Regions from separate parts of the Halomonas sp. THAF12 genome, predicted to be linked through region 3. Evidence: predicted binding sites of a transcription regulator. Region 3 holds the regulator's gene; each other region holds the start of a gene.
What was found. The regulator sigma-54, encoded in region 3, starts transcription at its own class of promoters, with help from an activator protein. The targets are predictions, from matches to a motif close to TGGCACNNNNNTTGCTNT.

Region 1: speB (agmatinase) is a predicted target of sigma-54. The motif match lies at 2,244-2,261, and genes of this name have one in related genera.
Region 2: FIU88_RS07440 (urease accessory protein UreD) is a predicted target of sigma-54. The motif match lies at 4,620-4,637, and genes of this name have one in related genera.

What each region holds. Positions count from the first base shown of each region.
Region 1 is NZ_CP045399.1:3,395,773-3,402,161, forward strand. It holds gene FIU88_RS15720 (helix-turn-helix domain-containing protein) at 22-630, shown strand; gene FIU88_RS15725 (sigma-54-dependent Fis family transcriptional regulator) at 700-2,121, opposite strand; gene speB (agmatinase) at 2,300-3,250, shown strand; gene FIU88_RS15735 (YjiH family protein) at 3,314-4,693, shown strand; gene FIU88_RS15740 (5-guanidino-2-oxopentanoate decarboxylase) at 4,743-6,377, shown strand; gene FIU88_RS15745 (aldehyde dehydrogenase family protein) at 6,379-6,389, shown strand, end outside.
Region 2 is NZ_CP045399.1:1,628,702-1,635,090, reverse strand. It holds gene FIU88_RS07465 (urease accessory protein UreF) at 1-532, opposite strand, end outside; gene ureE (urease accessory protein UreE) at 522-1,025, opposite strand; gene ureC (urease subunit alpha) at 1,036-2,769, opposite strand; partial or broken gene FIU88_RS07450 (urease subunit beta) at 2,922-3,224, opposite strand; gene ureA (urease subunit gamma) at 3,290-3,592, opposite strand; gene FIU88_RS07440 (urease accessory protein UreD) at 3,670-4,575, opposite strand; gene urtE (urea ABC transporter ATP-binding subunit UrtE) at 4,860-5,558, opposite strand; gene urtD (urea ABC transporter ATP-binding protein UrtD) at 5,552-6,389, opposite strand, start outside.
Region 3 is NZ_CP045399.1:2,584,539-2,590,927, reverse strand. It holds gene rapZ (RNase adapter RapZ) at 1-126, opposite strand, end outside; gene FIU88_RS11950 (PTS sugar transporter subunit IIA) at 161-646, opposite strand; gene raiA (ribosome-associated translation inhibitor RaiA) at 650-961, opposite strand; gene FIU88_RS11940 (RNA polymerase factor sigma-54) at 1,074-2,474, opposite strand; gene lptB (LPS export ABC transporter ATP-binding protein) at 2,632-3,357, opposite strand; gene lptA (lipopolysaccharide transport periplasmic protein LptA) at 3,354-3,881, opposite strand; gene lptC (LPS export ABC transporter periplasmic protein LptC) at 3,878-4,462, opposite strand; gene FIU88_RS11920 (HAD family hydrolase) at 4,467-5,024, opposite strand; gene FIU88_RS11915 (KpsF/GutQ family sugar-phosphate isomerase) at 5,039-6,025, opposite strand; gene FIU88_RS11910 (ABC transporter ATP-binding protein) at 6,214-6,389, shown strand, end outside.

The DNA.
Region 1 (6,389 bases), 810 kb from region 3:
AACCCCCGACGGAGCCAGCGCATGACTACATCAACGGAATCGTCAAGGATCCTGAAACACCGGCAGCGCAAGGCGGGGGCCATCGGCGACAACCTCCGCGCCCTGCGCAAGGCCAGAGGGCTGACCATCGCCGCCATGGCCGGCGCCTCCGGCATCTCGGCGGCCAGCGTGTCGCGCATCGAGAACGGCCACATCTCCCCCACCTACGAGGCGATCGTCAGCCTCGCCCAGGGGCTGCAGGTCGATGTCAGCGAGCTGTTCTACCACTCGGGGCAAGCCGCCTTTCGCGGCTGGTGGGCGCTGACGCGTGCCCAGGAAGGCGACATCATCGAGACGCCCAACTACCGCTTCAGGCCACTCTGTAACAACGTGGCCGCCAAGGAGTACATGGTGCTGGACACCACGATCCTTAACCGCAGCCTCGAGGAATTCGGCGAGCTGCAGAAGCACCCCGGACAGGAACAGGTCATCGTCACCAGCGGCGAGGTGACGGTATGGACAGAGCTATACGACCCGGTGGAGCTCGGCGTCGGCGACAGCTTCGCCTTCGACAGCACCCTGGGCCATGCCGTGACCTACCGCGGGGAGCGGCCGGCCACCCTGATCTGGGTCTGCAGCGCACACGCCTGAACCGGCAGGCCCGCCGCCCTGGAGAGCGTCACCGTGCGGCCTGCAAGCGTTGGCGATGCGGGCCTGCCACTAGCTCGCCGACCGAATCCGCAGCCCATGCCGACGCAGCTTGCGCACCACGCTGGGCTGACTGATCCCGAGCCGCTCGGCCATCGCATAGGTGGAAGACAGCTCGCCGCACAGCTCGGCGAGGACGGCGCGCTCGGTGCGCGCCAGCATGGCCTTGAGCGACTCCCCTTCGAGCAGCGCGGCGCCGGCCTTCCCCTCGGTGCTCCGCTCCGGCTCCGTCTCGGGCAGCGCCGCCGGCCATTCCGCGGCCGCCCGCTCGCCACGAATGATATCCTCCCCGGCCGACAGCCAGGCCCGCTCCAGCCAGTTCTCGAGCTCTCGCACGTTGCCCGGCCAGTCCCGCCCCATCAGCTCCTGCCAGACGTCACGCCCGATCAGCTTGTCGCGCCCATAGCGGGCGTTGAGACGCTTCAGCTGGCGTTCGACCAGGCCGGGGATGTCCTCGCGGCGCTCGCGCAGCGGCGGCAGGGTGACGGGGATGACGTTGAGGCGATAGTAGAGATCGAGGCGGAACGCCCCTTCCTCGACCCGCCGGGCCAGGTCCTGGTTGGTCGCCACCACCAGCCGGAAGTCGATGCGCCTGGCCCGCGTATCGCCCAGCCGGGTCACGCTGCCGTCCTGGATGGTCTTGAGCAGCTTGGTCTGCATCGCCAGCGGCAGTTCGCCGATTTCATCGAGAAACAGGGTCCCGCCCTCGGCCTGCTCCAGGAGGCCCGCCTTGCCCCCCGGGGCGGCCCCGCTGAAGGCACCATGCCGATAGCCGAACATCTCCGACTCGAACAGGCTCTCCGGAATGGCGCCGCAGTTGACGTCGATGAAGGGCCCATCGCCGCGGGCGCTCCAGCGATGCAGCTGGCGGGCGAAGGCGGTCTTACCGACGCCCGACTCGCCGAGCATCAGCACCGTGGCGTCGGTCGGCGCCACCCGCTGCAGCAGCAGCGCCACCTCGCGCATCACCCGGCTGCGCACCTCGAGCTCGCCCAGGTCGACGTCCAGACCGGGCTCCTCGGCGACGCCGCCACGCATGAGATGCTCGCTGAAGCGACGCTGAAGCAGCGCATACTCTTCCTGAAGCATCTGCAGGTCGGTCAGATCCATCGACCGGCTGACCACCGCCACCAGCTGGCCACCCTGAAACACCGGATGCGCCTGGGCGATCACCCGCCTTCCGGTGCCGGTCTCCTGCATCAGCTGGGCCGGCTTGCCGGTGCGGATGACCTCCAGGCTGATCGAGGGCTTCAGCACGCCCGCGGCCTCGAGCTGCTGCACGGTCGTGGCGCAGAGCTCCTCGCGGGACATGCCATAGACCGCCGCCGCGGCCGGACTGACCTCGCAGACCCGCCCCTCGGCATCCACCACGAAGAAGTGATCGTGGGCGGTATCGATGATGGTCTGCAGGATGCAGCTGTCGAGCTCGCTCATGAGAGGGCACCGCGATGCATGAATGAATCACTTGATCCATTAATGTATCACGCCGCCGCTAAAGCGATTCAAAAATGAATCGATTATTTCAAAAATCCATTCAAGATCAATGAACTAAAAGATGGCACGTTTCATGCTTGCTATAGCGATGAATAACCCCAATGACACGGAGCCCTAGATGAGCGACTTCAATCAGCCCCTCGGCGGCAACGAGATGCCACGCTTCGGCGGCCCCGCCACCATGATGCGCCTGCCCACCCAGGACAGCGCCGCCGGGCTCGATGCCGCCTTCATCGGCGTGCCCATGGACATCGGCGCCTCCAACCGCCCCGGCACGCGCCTGGGGCCGCGCCAGATCCGCGACGAGTCGCGCATGCTTCGCCCCTACAACATGGCCACCCGCGCCGCGCCCTTCGACAGCCTGCAGGTCGCCGACATCGGCGACGTGGCGATCAACACCTTCAACCTGCCCAAGAACCTCGACATCATCACCGACTTCTACGACGAGGTGCTGTCTCACGACTGCGTGCCGCTGACGATGGGCGGCGACCACACCCTGACCTGGCCGCTGCTGCGTGCCATCGCCAAGAAGCACGGCCCGGTCGGCCTGATACATGTCGATGCCCACGCCGACGTCAACGAGCACATGTTCGGCGAGGAAATCGCCCACGGCTGCCCCTTCCGCCGCGCCCAGGAAGAGGGCCTGCTGGACAGCAACCGCGTGGTGCAGATCGGTCTGCGCGGCACCGGCTACGCCGCCGACGACTTCGACTGGTGCCGCGACCAGGGTTTCCGCGTCGTGACCGCCGAGCAGTGCTGGTACAAGTCGCTGGCGCCGCTGATGGCCGAAGTGCGCGAGCAGATGGGCGACGGCCCGGTGTACATCTCCTTCGACATCGACGGCCTGGACCCCTCGGTCGCTCCCGGCACCGGCACCGTCGAGATGGGCGGCCTCACCGCCCAGCAGGGGCTGGAGATCGTGCGCGGCGCGGCGGGCCTCAATGTCGTGGGCGGCGACCTGGTCGAGGTCTCGCCCCCCTATGACACCAGCGGCAACACCGCGCTGATGGGCGCCACCCTGCTCTACGAGATGCTCTGCGTGCTGCCCGGCGTGAAACACCGCGACTGAGCCGACCCGACCCGGCACCCCGGGGCCGGGTTCTACCCATTACAAGATCAATAGGGAAACCCCATGGCCAACTCCTTCGACACCCAACTGGCCAGTCGCGCGGCTCCGCTGAGCCGCGCCGGACTGCTGAAGTTCCTGATCCCCTCGCTGCTGGGCATCGGCCTGTTCCTGGTGCCCTTCTCCACCGGCGACACCATCAACATCGGCATGGGCCTGATGGCCGACGGCCTCAAGGCGCTGCTCGGCGATGCCCTGCCGACCATCGCCACGGTCGTGCTGTGCCTGTCCGTGGCGCTGACGCTGACGGTCAAGCTGGCTCGGCCCGCCTGGGCCCGCGAGGGCGCCCTGCACGAGCTGTTCGACGTGGCGCCGCTGTGGGTGATCATGCGCGTGCTGGGCGCGGCGTTCGCGCTGATGACCTACTTCCAGGTCGGCCCGGAGGCGGTCACCGCCTCCTTCACCGGGGGCGTGATGCTCAACGACCTGGCCCCGGTGCTGCTGACCTTCTTCTTCTTCGCCGCCATCCTGCTGCCCTTCCTGGTCGACTTCGGCTTCATGGAGTTCATCGGCAGCCTGGTGCGCACGCCCTTCCGCAAGATCTTCGGCCTGCCCGGGCGCAGCGCCATCGATGCCACCGCCTCCTGGATGGGGTCCGGCACCGTGGGCGTGCTGATCACCACCCAGCAGTACGAGCAGGGCTACTACAACGCCCGCGAGGCCTCGGCGATCGCCACCAACTTCTCCATCGTCTCCATCGCCTTCGCCCTGCTGGTGACCAGCTTCATCGGCATCAACCACCTGTTCGTGCCCTTCTACCTGACCGTGGTGGTCGCCGGCCTGGTCGCCGCCGTCATCGTGCCGCGCCTGCCGCCGCTGTCGCGCAAGTCGAACGCCTACCACGAGCCGGTAGGCTGCCAGATCCAGGAGGAAAACACCGGCGACCAGAGCCTGCTGCGCTACAGCCTCGGCATGGCCGTGGCACGTGCCGAGACCGCCCCGGGTCCGCTCAAGCTGGCACGCATCGCGCTGTTCAACGTCGCCGACATCTTCCTCGGCCTGCTGCCGCTGGTGATCGCCATCGGCACCGTGGCGCTGGTGCTGGCCGAGTTCACGCCGCTGTTCACCTGGCTCTCCGCACCCATGGTGCCGGTGCTGGAATGGATGCGGATCCCCGAGGCCGAGGCCGCCGCCCCCGCCACCCTGGTGGGCTTCGCCGACATGTTCCTGCCGGCGGTGCTGGCCAGCGACATCGAGAGCGAGCTGACCCGCTTCGTGATCGCCTGCCTGTCGCTGACCCAGCTGATCTACATGTCCGAGATCGGCGCCCTACTGCTGAAATCGAAGATCCCGCTCAAGCTGTGGGAGCTGGTAGTGATCTTCCTGCTGCGCACCGCCATCACCCTGCCGATCATCGTGGTCATGGGCCACTGGCTGGTGGGCTGAGACGATCCCCATGAACCGCGAGAGCCTGAATCCTGAGAGAGAAACGCCCATGACCTGCGCCGACCTGCTGATTCGCCTGCTGCGCGACACCTACGGGGTGGACACCGTGTTCGGGATCCCCGGCGTGCACACCGTCGAGCTCTACCGCGGCCTCGCCGGCGGCGAGGGCAGCGGCATCCGCCATGTCACGCCGCGCCACGAGCAGGGCGCCGGCTTCATGGCCGACGGCTACGCCCGCGCCACCGGCAAGCCCGGGGTGTGCTTCATCATCACCGGGCCCGGCATGACCAACATCGCCACCGCCATGGGTCAGGCGCTGGCCGACTCGGTACCGATGCTGGTGATCTCCAGCGTCAATCGCCGCGACACCCTGAGTCGCGGCCAGGGCCGGCTCCACGAGCTGCCCGGCCAGCAACAGCTGATGGCCGGGGTCGCCCGCTTCAGCCATACCCTGCTCGACCCCGACGGCCTGCCCGAGGTCCTGGCGCGCGCCTTCGCGGTGTTCGAGGGCGCCCGCCCCGGTCCGGTGCATATCGAGGTTCCCATCGACCTGTTCGATGCCCCGGTCCGCACGCCGCGGCACTGGCAGCGAACGGCACTGGCCAAGGCCGCGCCGGATCCCGTGGCCATCGCCGAGGCAGGCGCCTGGCTGGCAGATGCCGCTCGCCCGCTGGTGCTGCTCGGCGGCGGCACTGTCGCTGCCCCCGAGGCCGCTCGCGCGCTGGTCGAGGCGCTCGATGCCCCCGCCGTCACCACCATCAACGCCAAGGGGCTGCTCGGCCGCGACCATCCCCTGGACCTGGGCGCCAACGCCTCGCTGCCGGCGGTGCGCGAGCTGGCACGGGACGCCGACGTGGTGCTGGCCATCGGCACCGAGCTCGGCGAGACCGACTACGACGTGGTGTTCGACGACGGCTTCACGCTCCAGGGACGACTGATCCGCATCGACGTGGACCCCCAGCAGCTGGCCCGCAACCAGGCCGCCGACCTGGCCCTGGTGGCCGACGCCGGCCAGGCCCTCATAGCCCTGGCGTCGCACTTCGACGGCACCCGGCTGAACCGCGGCGGCGCCGAGCGCACCCGGGCCGCCCATGAGGCGATGGGGCTCGCCGAGGAGCCGGCCTTCGCCGCCTACGTGCCGCTGTTCGACACCCTGCGCGAGGCCCTGCCCGAGGCGATCTTGGTCGGCGATTCCTGTGCCACCACCTACGCGGCCAACCATCTGGTCGCCCAGCCGGCCCCGCGGCGCTTCTTCAACGCCTCCACCGGCTACGGCACCCTCGGCTACGGCCTGCCGGCGGCGCTCGGCGCCAGCCTCGCCCGCCCCGATCTGCCGGTGGTGGCCCTGGTCGGCGACGGCGGGGTGATGTTCACCCTGCCGGAGCTGGCCTGCGCGGTGGAGGAGCGCCTGCCGGTGGTGATCCTGCTGTGGCACAACCAGGGCTACGAGGAGATCCGCCGCTTCATGGACGACGCCGGCGTCACCCGCCTCGGCGTCGACCTCCAGGCCCCGGACTTCCTCACCGTGGCTCGCGGCTTCGGCTGCCTGGCCACCCGCGTCGCCACCGCCGCCGAACTGGCCCATGCCCTGGCCAGCCGTCCCGCCGACGGCCCGCTTTTGATCGAGATCGACGCCGCGGCCTGGGCTCGCGCCGCCTCGCCTGACACCGCATCCGGAGCCTGACATGCAACGACT
Region 2 (6,389 bases), 960 kb from region 3:
GGGCGGCGGTGTGGCCGAGCGGCAGCGCCTTGCAGGCCACGGCGAGCTGGTTCTCGAGCCAGGCCCAGGCGAAGCCGAGCAGCGCCTGGCGCGGCGTCACGCGCCGGGCCAGCGCCAGCCAGGCGAAGACGCCGACATAGCCCATGCCATCCAGACGCGACGGCTCGGCCGGCGTCAGCCCGAGGCTCGTGACCAGCCGCGTCAGGGCGCTGCCGAGACGCGCCTCCTCGGCGGCGAGCTCGGCGGTCTCGCGGGTGGCGGCGAGCCAGCCGTTCCAGTGCTCGAGCGCCTCGACGTCGTCCTCGGCCCAGGCCGCCATGAAGCGCGCCAGGGCCGGCAGCTCGCAGCGTGCCAGGCCGTCGTCGAGCACGCCTTCCAGCCACTCGCCGAGATCGTCCTCGCCGCGCACCCAGTCGAGCTCGAAGGCGCTTTCCAGGCCCTGGGACCAGGCGAAGGCGCCGATCGGCAGCGCCGGACTGACCAGCTGCAGCAGCCCGAGCAGCGCCAGATCGTCGCTCGACTCAGTGGGCATGGTCATGACCGTGATGGTGGCCGTGATGATGGTGATGGCCGCCTTCCCCGGCGCGGGCATAGGCGCCGGGCTCGGGATCGAAGGGCGCGTCGTGGTGCTCGAGCCGCGCGCCCAGGCGCTCGGCCAGCGCTTCCAGCACGTGATCCGGCGGGAAGCGGACCCAGCCGTGGCCATCGCCATCGACCCCGATGGCGAGCTGCACGTGGCGGTTGCCCAGGTGATAGCTCAGCCGCGCCAGCGGCAGGCCGGCCTCGAGGCGCGCGGTGACCACCGGCTCCACCGCGGCCTGGACGCGGATCGTCTGTCCGTCCTCGCCGGTCAGCCCGTCGCCGTGGCGCAGCACCGGCCCGCGGTCGAGGAAGACCCCGACCTCTCGGCCGCCATCGGAGCTGGCCTTGAAGCGCCCGCGGGTGCGGGTCGTGTAGTCGAGGGTCAGGGTGTCGACGGCGGCGCTCGCCTCGATCGGCCCCAGGCGTTCGGTCAATGTCAGCATCGTCACTTCCTTAGAACAGATGATAGCGCTGGGCCAGCGGCAGCTCGGCCAGCGGCTCGCAGGTCAGGAGCTCGCCATCGCAGCGCACCTCGTAGGTCTGCGGGTCGACGCTGAGCTCGGGGCAGGCGTCGTTGAGCTTCATGTCGCCCTTGCGCACCTCGCGCACGTTCCTGCAGGCCACCAGCTCGCTGTCGAGCCCCAGCCGCTCCTTGATGCCCGCCTCCAGCGCCGCCTGGCTGACGAAGGTCACCCGGGTGGCGCTCGCGGCGCAGCCGAAGGCGCCGAACATCGGCCGGTAGTGCACCGGCTGCGGGGTCGGAATCGAGGCGTTGGGATCGCCCATCGGCGCGGCGGCGATCATGCCGCCCTTGAGGATCAGCGCCGGCTTGACGCCGAAGAAGGCCGGGTCCCACAGCACCAGGTCGGCCAGCTTGCCGACCTCCACCGAGCCCACCTCGTGGCCGATGCCGTGGGTGATGGCCGGGTTGATGGTGGTCTTGGCGATATAGCGCTTGGCGCGGAAGTTGTCGGCGCCCAGCGCCGCGTCCTCGGGCAGCAGGCCGCGCTGCAGCTTCATCTTGTGGGCGGTCTGCCAGGTGCGGCAGATCACCTCGCCGACCCGCCCCATGGCCTGGGAGTCCGAGGCGATCATCGAGATCACCCCCAGGTCGTGGAGGATGTCCTCGGCGGCGATGGTCTCGCGGCGAATGCGTGAGTCGGCGAAGGCCACGTCCTCGGGGATGTTCGGGTCGAGGTGGTGACACACCATCAGCATGTCGAGATGCTCGTCGATGGTGTTAACGGTATAAGGCCGGGTCGGGTTGGTCGACGACGGCAGCACGTAGGGCTTGGCGCAGGCGGTCAGGATGTCCGGCGCGTGGCCGCCCCCGGCGCCCTCGGTGTGATAGGTGTGGATGGCGCGTTCCTTGAACGCCCCCAGGGTGTCCTCGACGAAGCCCGACTCGTTGAGGGTGTCGGTGTGGATGGCGATCTGCACGTCATAGCGCTCGGCCACCGACAGGCAGGTATCGATGGAGGCCGGCGTGGTACCCCAGTCCTCGTGCAGCTTGAGGCCCATGGCGCCGGCCTCGAGCTGGACCTCCAGCGCCTCAGGCAGGCTGGCGTTGCCCTTGCCGAGCAGGCCGATGTTCATCGGCAGGGTGTCGATCGCCTGCAGCATCTTGCCCAGGTGCCAGGCGCCCGGGGTGCAGGTGGTGGCGTTCGAGCCGGTGGCGGGGCCGGTGCCACCGCCGAGCATGGTGGTCACGCCGCTGGCCAGCGCCTCCTCCACCTGCTGCGGGCAGATGAAGTGGATGTGGGCGTCGATGTGGCCGGCGGTGAGGATCTTGCCCTCGCCCGCGATCACCTCGGTGCCGGGGCCGACGACGATCTCCACATCGGGCTGGGTGTCCGGGTTGCCGGCCTTGCCGATGGCCGCGATGCGCCCGCCCCGGAGGCCCACGTCGGCCTTGACGATACCCCACCAGTCGAGGATCAGGGCGTTGGTGATGACGGTGTCCATGACCGCGTCGTCGACGCGCTGGCTCTGGCCCATGCCGTCGCGGATCACCTTGCCGCCGCCGAACTTCACCTCGTCGCCGTAATGGGTCGCGTCGCGCTCGACCTCGATCCACAGCTCGGTGTCGCCCAGGCGCAAGCGGTCGCCCACCGTGGGGCCGTACATGTCGGCATAGGCCCGGCGACTGATCTTGCTGGGGGTGGTGTTGGGCGTGTTATCCGTCATGACGACTCTCCTTGATCGGCATCGCGGGATGACGAAGGACGCGCAGCCTCGGGCGCGGTAGTTCGGGTACGCGCGTCGTCGGGCGCGGCAGAAGCATTACGCTCGGCTTCGGGAGCGGTAGAAGCATTACACTCGGCTTCGGGAGCGATAGAAAGCGCCCCCATGACGTCGCCACGGAAGCCGTAGATGCGCCGATGGCCGACGAACGGGATCAGCGTCACCTCGCGCGACTGGCCGGGCTCGAAGCGGATCGCCGTGCCCGCGGCCACGTCGAGGCGCCGGCCGCGTGCCAGGTCCCGATCGAAGACCAGTGCCGGGTTGGCCTCGGCGAAGTGATAGTGGGAACCGATCTGCACCGGGCGGTCGCCGGTGTTGGCCACCTCGAGGGTGATGCGTTCACGTCCCTCGCAGAGCGCGATCTCGCCGTCCTGAAGCCGATATTCACCGGGAATCATCGATGCTCCCTCTTCGTTATTCGCGGTTATCCCATTGACGGAAAACTGATCGAGTGCCGCCAGTTTTAGACGATGGGGTGATGGATGGTGACCAGCTTGGTCCCGTCGGGGAACGTCGCCTCCACCTGCACTTCGTCGACCATCTCGGCCACGCCCTCCATGACGTCGTCGCGACCGAGGATCTCGCGTCCCGCGCCCATCAGCTCGGCGACGCTCCTGCCGTCGCGGGCACCCTCCATGATCTCGCAGCTGATCAGCGCCACGGCCTCCGGATAGTTCAGCTTGAGGCCGCGGTCGCGGCGCCGCTCGGCCAGCAGGCCGGCGGTGAACAGCAGCAGCTTGTCCTTGTCTCTCGGGGTCAGTTCCATCGCGGTCACTCCCTCGCCATAGCGTGATCGTTCGATGCCGGGGCGTGGCGGAACAGGCCCCGGCTCATGTCGGTCCGTCAGGTCAGCCAGATACGCGGCACGCAGGCAGCCCGCCCCGCCAGCCGCGGGCGCAGCACTTCCCAGGCCCGCTGACACAGCGACCAGGCGACGTTGCGTTCATCGCCCAGGTAGCGCAGCAGCAGCACGCCCTGGCGCACCGTCACCGCCCATTCCCGACCCGCCGGCAGCGCCTCGCGCAACGCGGCGATCGCACCGGCCTCGTCGTCGAGCCCCACCGCCCACAGCGTCGCCTGAACGCCGGCGCCACCCTGCCCCCAGGCGCCGCGGAAGCGACGATGGGCCGGGTCCAGCAGCTGGCGTTCGCACCACAGCGGGCGCCCCTCACGGGTCAGACGAAAGCGCTGCTCGATGGCGCCGGAGACATAAGGCAGCTCGCTTGCCGGCCGCCCCAGCGCCAGCACCTCCCAGCCCAGGCAGCGCGCCCCGGCGGCCAGCGTGATGTCGGTCACCTGGCTGCCCTTCGAGCCGTCGAAGGCGATGGTCTCCTGGGGCAGCCACTCCAGCAGCGCGTGCTCGGCCACGTCGAGCCGGGTGTGCTGATGCCAGCGCACGCCCCGGCTGTCGGCACGATAGAGCTTGTTGGCCGCCGGCGTGGTGAGCAGCGCCCGGGCCCCGGGCGCGAGCCGCGCCTCGATGGCGAGCTCGTCGCCGCTGACCAGTCCGCCGGGCGGATGCAGCAGATAGACGTGGCAGGCGCCGGGGCGGCCCGCCTCATCGGGGGCCTCCGGATAGAAGGGACGCTGCACGCGCAGCGGGCCCTGGTGGCGAGCCTTGAGCAAGCGGGTATGGCCATCGTCGCGGGCATCGAAGGCCAGCGACAGCGACGCCGCCCAGCGACGCTCGCCGTCGAAGCGGTGGCCCGACTCGGCGGGCGACGGGAGGGCACGCGGAATGGCGGTCATCGACGGGTCCTGTCGGTCGGGTGGCTGTTGTCCATTGCCCTGACTCAGCAAGTCACGTACCAAGTTGGTGAAAACACGAAATAGTCATTAATAAACAATGCCTTATTTTGTACACAATGGCGTATCCCAAGGCCGCACTGCACCAGGAAGGCACACCCAGGTCCTCGGGGCGCACTGATATCGATCGCATTTTTTCTCTTTCGCACCAGCATGATGCACCACGCCCGCCGGGAGGGGACCTCGCGACGGGCGTGGTGCAGGTGCGCCGAGTCCGACGCTCGGCGTCAGACGGTCAGGTGGGTCTTGATCAGCTCGTCGTCGAGCTCGTCGATCGCCCCTTCGGCCACGGGCCGGCCGCGATCCATGATCGCGAAGCGGTCGGCGTACTTGCGGGCGAAGGGCAGCTTCTGCTCCACCAGCAACACGGTCAGGCCGTCCTCTTTGATCAGCCGGCGGATCACCTCGCCGATCTGGGCGACGATATTGGGCTGGATGCCCTCCCCCGGCTCGTCGAGGATCAAGAGCTTCGGCTCCAGCACCAGGGCCCGGCCGATGGCCAGCTGCTGCTGCTGGCCGCCGGAGAGGTCGCCGCCGCGCCGGTGGCGCATCTCGGCCAGCACCGGGAACAGCTCGTAGATGCGCTCGGGAATGCGCCTGGCGCCGTCGCCGCGGGCCGCCAGGCCAGTGCGCAGGTTCTCCTCCACGGTCAGCAGCGGGAAGATCTGGCGGCCCTGGGGCACGTAGCCGATGCCGAGCCGCGAGCGATCCTCCACGCGTTTTTGGGTCAGCTCCACGTCATCGGCGTAGCGCAGGCTGCCCGAGGCCACCGCGACCTCGCCCATCACCGCCTTCATCAGGGTGGTCTTGCCCACCCCGTTGCGGCCCATCACGCAGGTGCACTGCCCGGCCGGGATCTCGAGATCGACGCCCCACAGGGTGTGGCTCTCGCCGTAGTACTGATCGAGTGCGCGAATGCTCAGCATCGGGCGTCCTCCGTGTTGTCCGACTCGGTGCCGAGATAGACCTCGACCACCCTCGGGTCGCTCGACACCTGATCCATGCTGCCCTCGGCCAGCACGCTGCCCTGGTGCAGCACCGTCACGGTGCGCGCGATCGAGCGCACGAAGCCCATGTCGTGCTCGACCACCACCACCGACTGCTTGCCGGCCAGGCCGGTGAGCAGCTCGGCGGTGCGCTCCATTTCCTGTTCGGTCATCCCCGCCACCGGCTCGTCGACCAGCAGCAGCCGCGGCCGCTGCATCAGCAGCATGCCGATCTCCAGCCACTGCTTCTGGCCGTGGGAGAGGATCCCGGCCGGCCGATCGCGGTGCCCGGTCAGGCCGATGGTGACCAGCACCTCGTCGATGCGGTCCCGCGCCTCGCCGGAGAGCCGGGCGGTCAGCGTGGGCCAGATGCGCTTGTCGGCGGCCATGGCGAGCTCGAGGTTCTCGAACACCGTCAGCGCCTCGAAGACGGTCGGCTTCTGGAACTTGCGGCCGATGCCGAGGCTCGCGATCTGCGGCTCGTTCATGGTCAGCAGGTCGTGGCGGCTGCCGAACCACACCGAGCCGTGATCGGGTCGGGTCTTGCCGGTGATGATGTCCATCATGGTGGTCTTGCCGGCGCCGTTGGGGCCGATGATGCAGCGCAGCTCGCCGTCGTCGATGGTCAGGTTCAGGTCATCGATGGCGCGGAAGCCGTCGAAGCTGACGCTGACGTCCTCCAGATACAGGATGGGGCCGTGGCGCACGTCCACCGGCGAGCGCGCCGGCGCCATGAAGTCGAAGACGCGATCGCGGCTGGCCATCTCCTTG
Region 3 (6,389 bases):
GTCGACCAGCGGGCCAAGCAGCATCGCCGGCAGGTTGTCGATGGCGTAGAAGCCGAGGTCCTCGAGGGCCTGCAGGGCGATCGACTTGCCGGAGCCGGAGCGTCCGCTGATGATGACGAGCTGCATGACGGGTCGGGTCTCCTGGTCGAGGCGGCGGCGCTCAGCCGCGACCGCTGGCGGCCGGTGCCTGTCGTCGGATGGCGTCGAGGAGGCTGTCGTGAAGCTCGCGCTGGCTGCCGGCCCGGCGCAGGGCGCTGCGGGTCTCGGCGTCGTTCATCACGCTGGCCACCTGGCCGAGCAGGGCAAGGTGGGCGTCGTCGGCTTCCTCGGGAACCAGCAGCACGAACACCAGGTCGACGGGTTCGCCGTCGATGGCATCGAAGTCGACCGGTTCGGCGAGCTTGAGAAAGCCGGCGATGGGCGCCTTGCAGTGCGGGTTGCGGGAGTGGGGAATGGCGACCCCGTGCCCGATGCCGGTGCTGCCCAGCCGTTCGCGCCCGATCAGCCGGCTGAAGACTTCCTGGCTGTCGAGACTCGGAATGTTCTGGGCAATGAAGGTGCTGAAGAATTCCAGCACCCGTTTCTTGCTCCCCCCGGGCACGCCGAAGAGGGTGCGCTCGGGGGGAAGGATGGTTTCAAGAGACATGACTCAGCGGACGCTTGCGGCGCCCTGGGCGCGGGCCTGGGTCTTTTCCTTGTGCTTGACGAGCTGGCGGTCCAGCTTGTCGGCAAGGGCGTCGATGGCGGCGTACATGTCGGCATCCATCGCTTCGGCGTGCAGATCGGCACCGGCGGCGTGCAGCGTGCAGGCGGCCTGCTGGCGTTCTTTTTCGACGGAGAGCGTGACCTGAACGGTGGTGATGTTGTCGTAGTGACGTTCCAGGCGGGAGAGCTTCTCCTGCACGTAGTCACGCAGGGGCTCGGTCAATTCCACGTGATGGCCGGTGAGGTTGACTTGCATGACACGCTCCTTGCTCCTTGGGTGGTGACTCGATTGTAACCCTTTTTGATGCCTTGCAAACCCCCCGCGACAGACGCGTTTTCACGCTCTGGAAATCGCCTTCGGCGGGGTCTCAGCCGAGGCGTTTCCGCTGGCTGGAAGACGGGATGTGCATCGCTTCGCGATACTTGGCGACGGTGCGACGGGCGACCTCGATGCCCTCCTCGGCGAGCAGGGTGACCAGCTTGCTGTCGGACAGCGGCTTGCGTGGCGGCTCGCCCTCGATCAGCTTGCGGATGCGGGCGCGGATCGCGGTGCTGGAGTGGGCGTCCTCGCCGTCGCCGACCTGGCTGGAGAAGAAGTACTTGAGTTCGAAGACGCCGCGCGGCGTGTGGATGAACTTCTGGGTGGTGACCCGGGAGATGGTCGATTCGTGCATCTCCACGGCCTGGGCGATGTCGGCCAGGATCAGCGGCTTCATGGCTTCCTCGCCGCGCTCGAGGAACTCGATCTGACGGGTCATCACCTCGTGGCCGACCCGCAGCAGGGTATCGTTGCGGCTGGCCAGGCTCTTGATCAGCCAGCGCGCCTCCTGCAGGTGGTCCTTGAGAAACTGGTTGTCGTCGCTCTTGTCCGCGCGCTTGATCAGCGCCGCGTAGTCGGGCTGGATGCGCAGCCGCGGCATCGCCTCGGGGTTGAGCTCGACGCGCCAGCCCTGGGGGGTGTGGCGGGCGATCAGGTCGGGAATCACGTAGTCGCTGTCGCCGCTGGCGAATTCGCTGCCCGGCCGTGGGTCGAGGCCGCGGATCAGGGCGATGACCTCTTCGAGGGTATCGTCATCGAGCCCCAGGCGCCGCTTGAGCAGCCGGCGATCGTTGCCGGCCAGGGCCTCCAGGAACTGGCGCACCAGGCGCCGGGCCTGGGGCAGCAGCGGGGTGTCATCGGGCAGGGTGGCGAGCTGCAGCAGCAGGCACTCGCGCAGATCGCGGGCGAACACCCCGGTGGGCTCGAACTGCTGCAGGCGCAGCAGCACCGCTTCGACCTCACGGGTGGCGAGCCCCTCGAGGCCCTGGGCGCGCAGGCCATCGCGCAGCTCGTCCAGCGGCTGATCCAGATAGCCGTCCGGGGTCACGGCATCGATCAGGCTCTCGGCGATGCGCCTCTCGCGCTCATCGAGACCGCTCATCGCCAACTGCCAGACGAGATGGCTCTGCAGGCTCTGGCCGGCGGCCTGGCGCTCGAAGTCGGGGGCCTCACCGCTGCCGCCGGCGTCCTGGAAGGTGTCGGACCAGTCGCTGTCGACGCTGAGCTCTTCCGGGATCTCGTCCGACCAGTCGTCGTCCGGCGTCTCGCTGACGGCCTGTTCGCCGAAGTCGTCCTCGAGCTCGAGCATGGGATTGGCCTCGAGGGCCTGCTGGACCTCCTGGCGCAGATCGAGGGTCGAGAGCTGCAGCAGGCCGATGGCCTGCTGCAGCTGAGGGGTCATGGTCAGCTGGGTGCCGACACGCAGTTGAAGGGATGCCTTCATGGCCATGGGCGAGCGGTCCGATCCTGCGGTGAAGAGGTCTTCCACCCTAGTGCCCGGGCGTCCGCCATGCAAGCGTGTTCGCAGCAATTAGCGTGCCAACGGCAATCACCATGCCCGTCCGTGCATGGCGGCAGTATATCAGTGACTTGCGAAGACCAAGGGGTCAGAGGCGGAAGTCCTGGCCCAGGTAGACGTCGCGCACCCGCTGGTTGGCGAGGATCTCCTCGGCGTCACCCTCGGCGATGATCTGGCCGTCGCCGACGATGTAGGCGCCGTCGCAGATGTCCAGCGTCTCGCGCACGTTGTGGTCGGTGATCAGCACGCCGATCTCGCGCGCCTTGAGCTGGCGGATGATGCCCTTGATGTCGCCCACCGAGATGGGGTCGACGCCGGCGAAGGGCTCGTCGAGCAGGATGAAGTCGGGCTCGGTGGCCAGCGCCCGGGCGATCTCGACCCGCCGGCGTTCGCCGCCGGACAGGCTCATGCCCAGGTTGTCGCGGATGTGGGTGATGTGGAATTCCTCCAGCAGCGCCTCCAGGCGCGCCTTGCGGCCGCTGCGGTCGAGGTCGCGGCGGGTCTCGAGGATCGCCATGATGTTGTCGGCCACCGACAGCTTGCGGAAGATCGAGGCTTCCTGTGGCAGGTAGCCGATCCCGGCCTGGGCGCGCTGATGCATGGCGGCGCCGGAGAGGTCGCGGTCGTCGATGGCGACACGGCCGGCGTCGGCGCGGACCAGCCCGACGATCATGTAGAAGGAGGTGGTCTTGCCGGCGCCGTTGGGGCCCAGCAGGCCGATGATGCGGCCCTGCTGGATCTCCAGGCTGATGTCGTGGACCACGCGGCGACGCTTGTAGCTCTTGGCCAGGTTCCGGGCGCTCAGGGTCTTCATGGGCCGTCCTGCTGTTCCGGCTCGAGGGTCATGCGCACGCGCTGGCTCTCGCCGACGCCCTGGGCGTCGGAGCGGGCCTGCACCACCCGGCGATCGAGGAAGTATTCGAGGTAGCCGCCGTCGAAGGTGTCGCCGCCCTGGTGCAGCTCGGCCTGGTCGACCAGCTCGATGCGCCGCTCGGCCACGTGGTAGATCACGGTGCGGCCCCAGGCGCGGACCAGCGGCTGATCCGGGGAGGGCTGCTGCTCCAGGTAGGCGCGCTGGCCGGTGGCGGTGGCGGTGGTCAGCTGGCCGGCGTCGTTGCGCTGGATCTCCACGCGGTCGCCGGTCAGCTGCATGCTGCCCTGCTGGATGCGCACGTCGCCCTGGTAGACGGCGGTGCCGGCGCGATCGTCGAGGTCCAGCCGGTCGGCCTCGACCTGGATGGGGGCGCTGGCGTCACCTTCCAGCGCCAAGGCGCCGGGGGCGGCCAGCGCGGTGGCGAGCAGTGCGGCGCTGAGCAGTGAGGCGAGGGATCGCGTCATGACTCGGGGTCCTCCTGGGTGTCCGGCGGGTGGTGGCCGCGCACATTGTCGGTCAGTCGGGCGCGGTTGTCATCGAGCCAGGCGTCGAAGCGCTCGCCACGCATCCGCTGCGGCGGCTGGCTCAGTCGCGCCGGCGTGTCGCTCCAGGCGTGACCGGCGAGGCTGTCGTAGTGCAGGCGCTCGGTCTCGAGCCGCCAGCGCTCCTCGGGGGCGGTCAGCACCGCCTGGCCCTGGAGGGTGAGCAGGCGCTGACCGTCTTCCAGGCGTCCGCGCTCGGCGTCGGCCAGCCACAGCCGGCCCTCGCTGTCGCGGAGCTCGGCGTGGGGCGTGGTCAGCCGGGTGACGTCGTCGACCGGCGTGTGCTCCAGGCGCGGCGTGGTCAGTCGCTGGTGCGGTGCGCCCTGGGCGTCGAAGCGCGTCAGGTGCGCGTCTTCCAGATAGTAGTCGGGCTCTCCCGTCTCGCCCTGGGGCGCGGGGCCCGGCGGTGCCTCGGGGCGCTGGTCGAGCAGCGCCAGGCCGCCGCCGAGGGCGAGCAACAGCAGGAACAGCCAGGTGCGAAAACCGGGGCGGGGGAGGCGCATGGCGTCAGTCCTGGCCGTTCAGGTAGGTGTCGAGCACGGCGTCCAGCCGGTCCTGGGCCTGGAGCAGGGTGTCGCAGATCTCGCGTACCGCGCCATGGCCGCCCTCGCGCTCGGTGACCCAGTCGGCGTGCCGGCGGATGTAGCTCGGCGCGCCGGGCACGCTGATGCCGACGCCGGCCCGATGGATCGGGGCCAGGTCGGGCAGGTCGTCACCGCAGTAGGCGATCTCGGAGAGGTCCAGCGCCAGGTCCCGGCAAAGCTGGCGCAGCGTCGGCAGCTTCTTCTCGATGCCCTGATGGAGATGTCGGATGCCGAGCGCGCTGGCGCGGCGAGTGACCATCGGCGAGTCGCGGCCGGTAATCAGCGCCACCTGGATGCCGGCGCGTTGCACCAGCTTGAGGCCGTGGCCGTCGAGGGTGTGGAAGGCCTTGAGGCTGTCGCCGTCGGCATCGAAGTAGAGGCGGCCGTCGGTCAGCACGCCGTCCACGTCCAGGGCCAGCAGGCGCACACGGCGCAGCCGCTCGACCAGGTCCGGATGCTGCAGGGGGGCGTCTGAGGACATGGAATCTCCTTGGGTCAGATGACGCCGCTGGCCAGCAGGTCATGCATGTGCAGGGCGCCCACCGGGCGGCCGTCGTCGTCCACCACGGCCAGCGCGGTGATGCGGTTGTCTTCCATCAGGCGCACGGCCTCGGCGGCCAGGGTGTCGGGCGAGACCCGCTTGCCGGGCACGGTCATCACCTGATCCACCGTCAGCGACGACAGGTCGTTGAACTGATCCAGGGTGCGGCGCAGGTCGCCGTCGGTGTAGACCCCGGCCAGCAGGCCGTCGGGGGCGATCACGCAGGTGAAGCCGAGCCCCTGACGGGTGATTTCCAGCAGCGCATCGCGCAGCGGGCTGCCCAGCGCGACCTTCGGCAGGCGGCTGCCCTGGTGCATCAGGTCCGAGACCTTGAGCAGCAGGCGCTTGCCGAGGCTGCCGCCGGGATGCGAGAGCGCGAAGTCCTCGGCGGTGAAGCCGCGGCTCTCGAGCAGTGCCACGGCCAGGGCGTCACCCAGCGCCAGGGCGGCGGTGGTCGAGGAGGTTGGGGCCAGGTCCAGCGGGCAGGCCTCGCGCTCGACACCGGCGTCCAGATGGGCTTCGGCGTGGCGAGCCAGGGTCGAGCCGGGGCGGCCGGTCATGCTGATCAACGGTGCGCCGAGGCGCTTGATCAGCGGCAGCAGGGCGGTGACCTCGGCGGTCTCGCCGGAGTTCGACAGCGCCAGCACCACGTCGCCGGGCGTGATCATCCCCAGGTCGCCATGGCTGGCCTCGCCCGGATGCACGAAGAAGGACGGGGTGCCGGTGCTGGCGAGGGTGGCGGCGATCTTGCTGCCGATGTGGCCGGACTTGCCCATGCCGGTGACCACCACGCGGCCGCGACAGGCCAGTATCAGCTCGCAGGCACGCTCGAAGTCGCCGTCGAGGCGTTCGACGAGGGCGCCGACGGCCTGCTGCTCCAGCCGCAGGGTGCGTTCGGCGCTGGCCAGCAGGCCGGCGGGGAAGGAGGAATCGTCTGTCATGAGAGGATTGTTGCCTGTCGCGGGGTTGGGCTCAAGGGCGGGCGGCCGAATCGGCGCCGGCGGGCCGCGCAAAAGGGCGCTCATTGAACCCGCTGAGGCCGCTCGGCGCAAGCCGGGACATGACGGCGCTGGCGCCCCGGGCGATGGTTAGGATACGATGTTCGATAATCTATCAGGGAATTCAATGGATGACTGATTCTCCCCTCATCGAGGTGGAGGGCCTGCGCTTCTCTCGCGGAGAGACGGAGATCTTCCGCGGTCTCGATATGGTAGTGCCCCGCGGCAAGATCACCGCGATCATGGGGCCCAGCGGCACCGGCAAGACCACTCTGCTCAAGCTGATCGGCGGCCAGCTCGTGCCCGA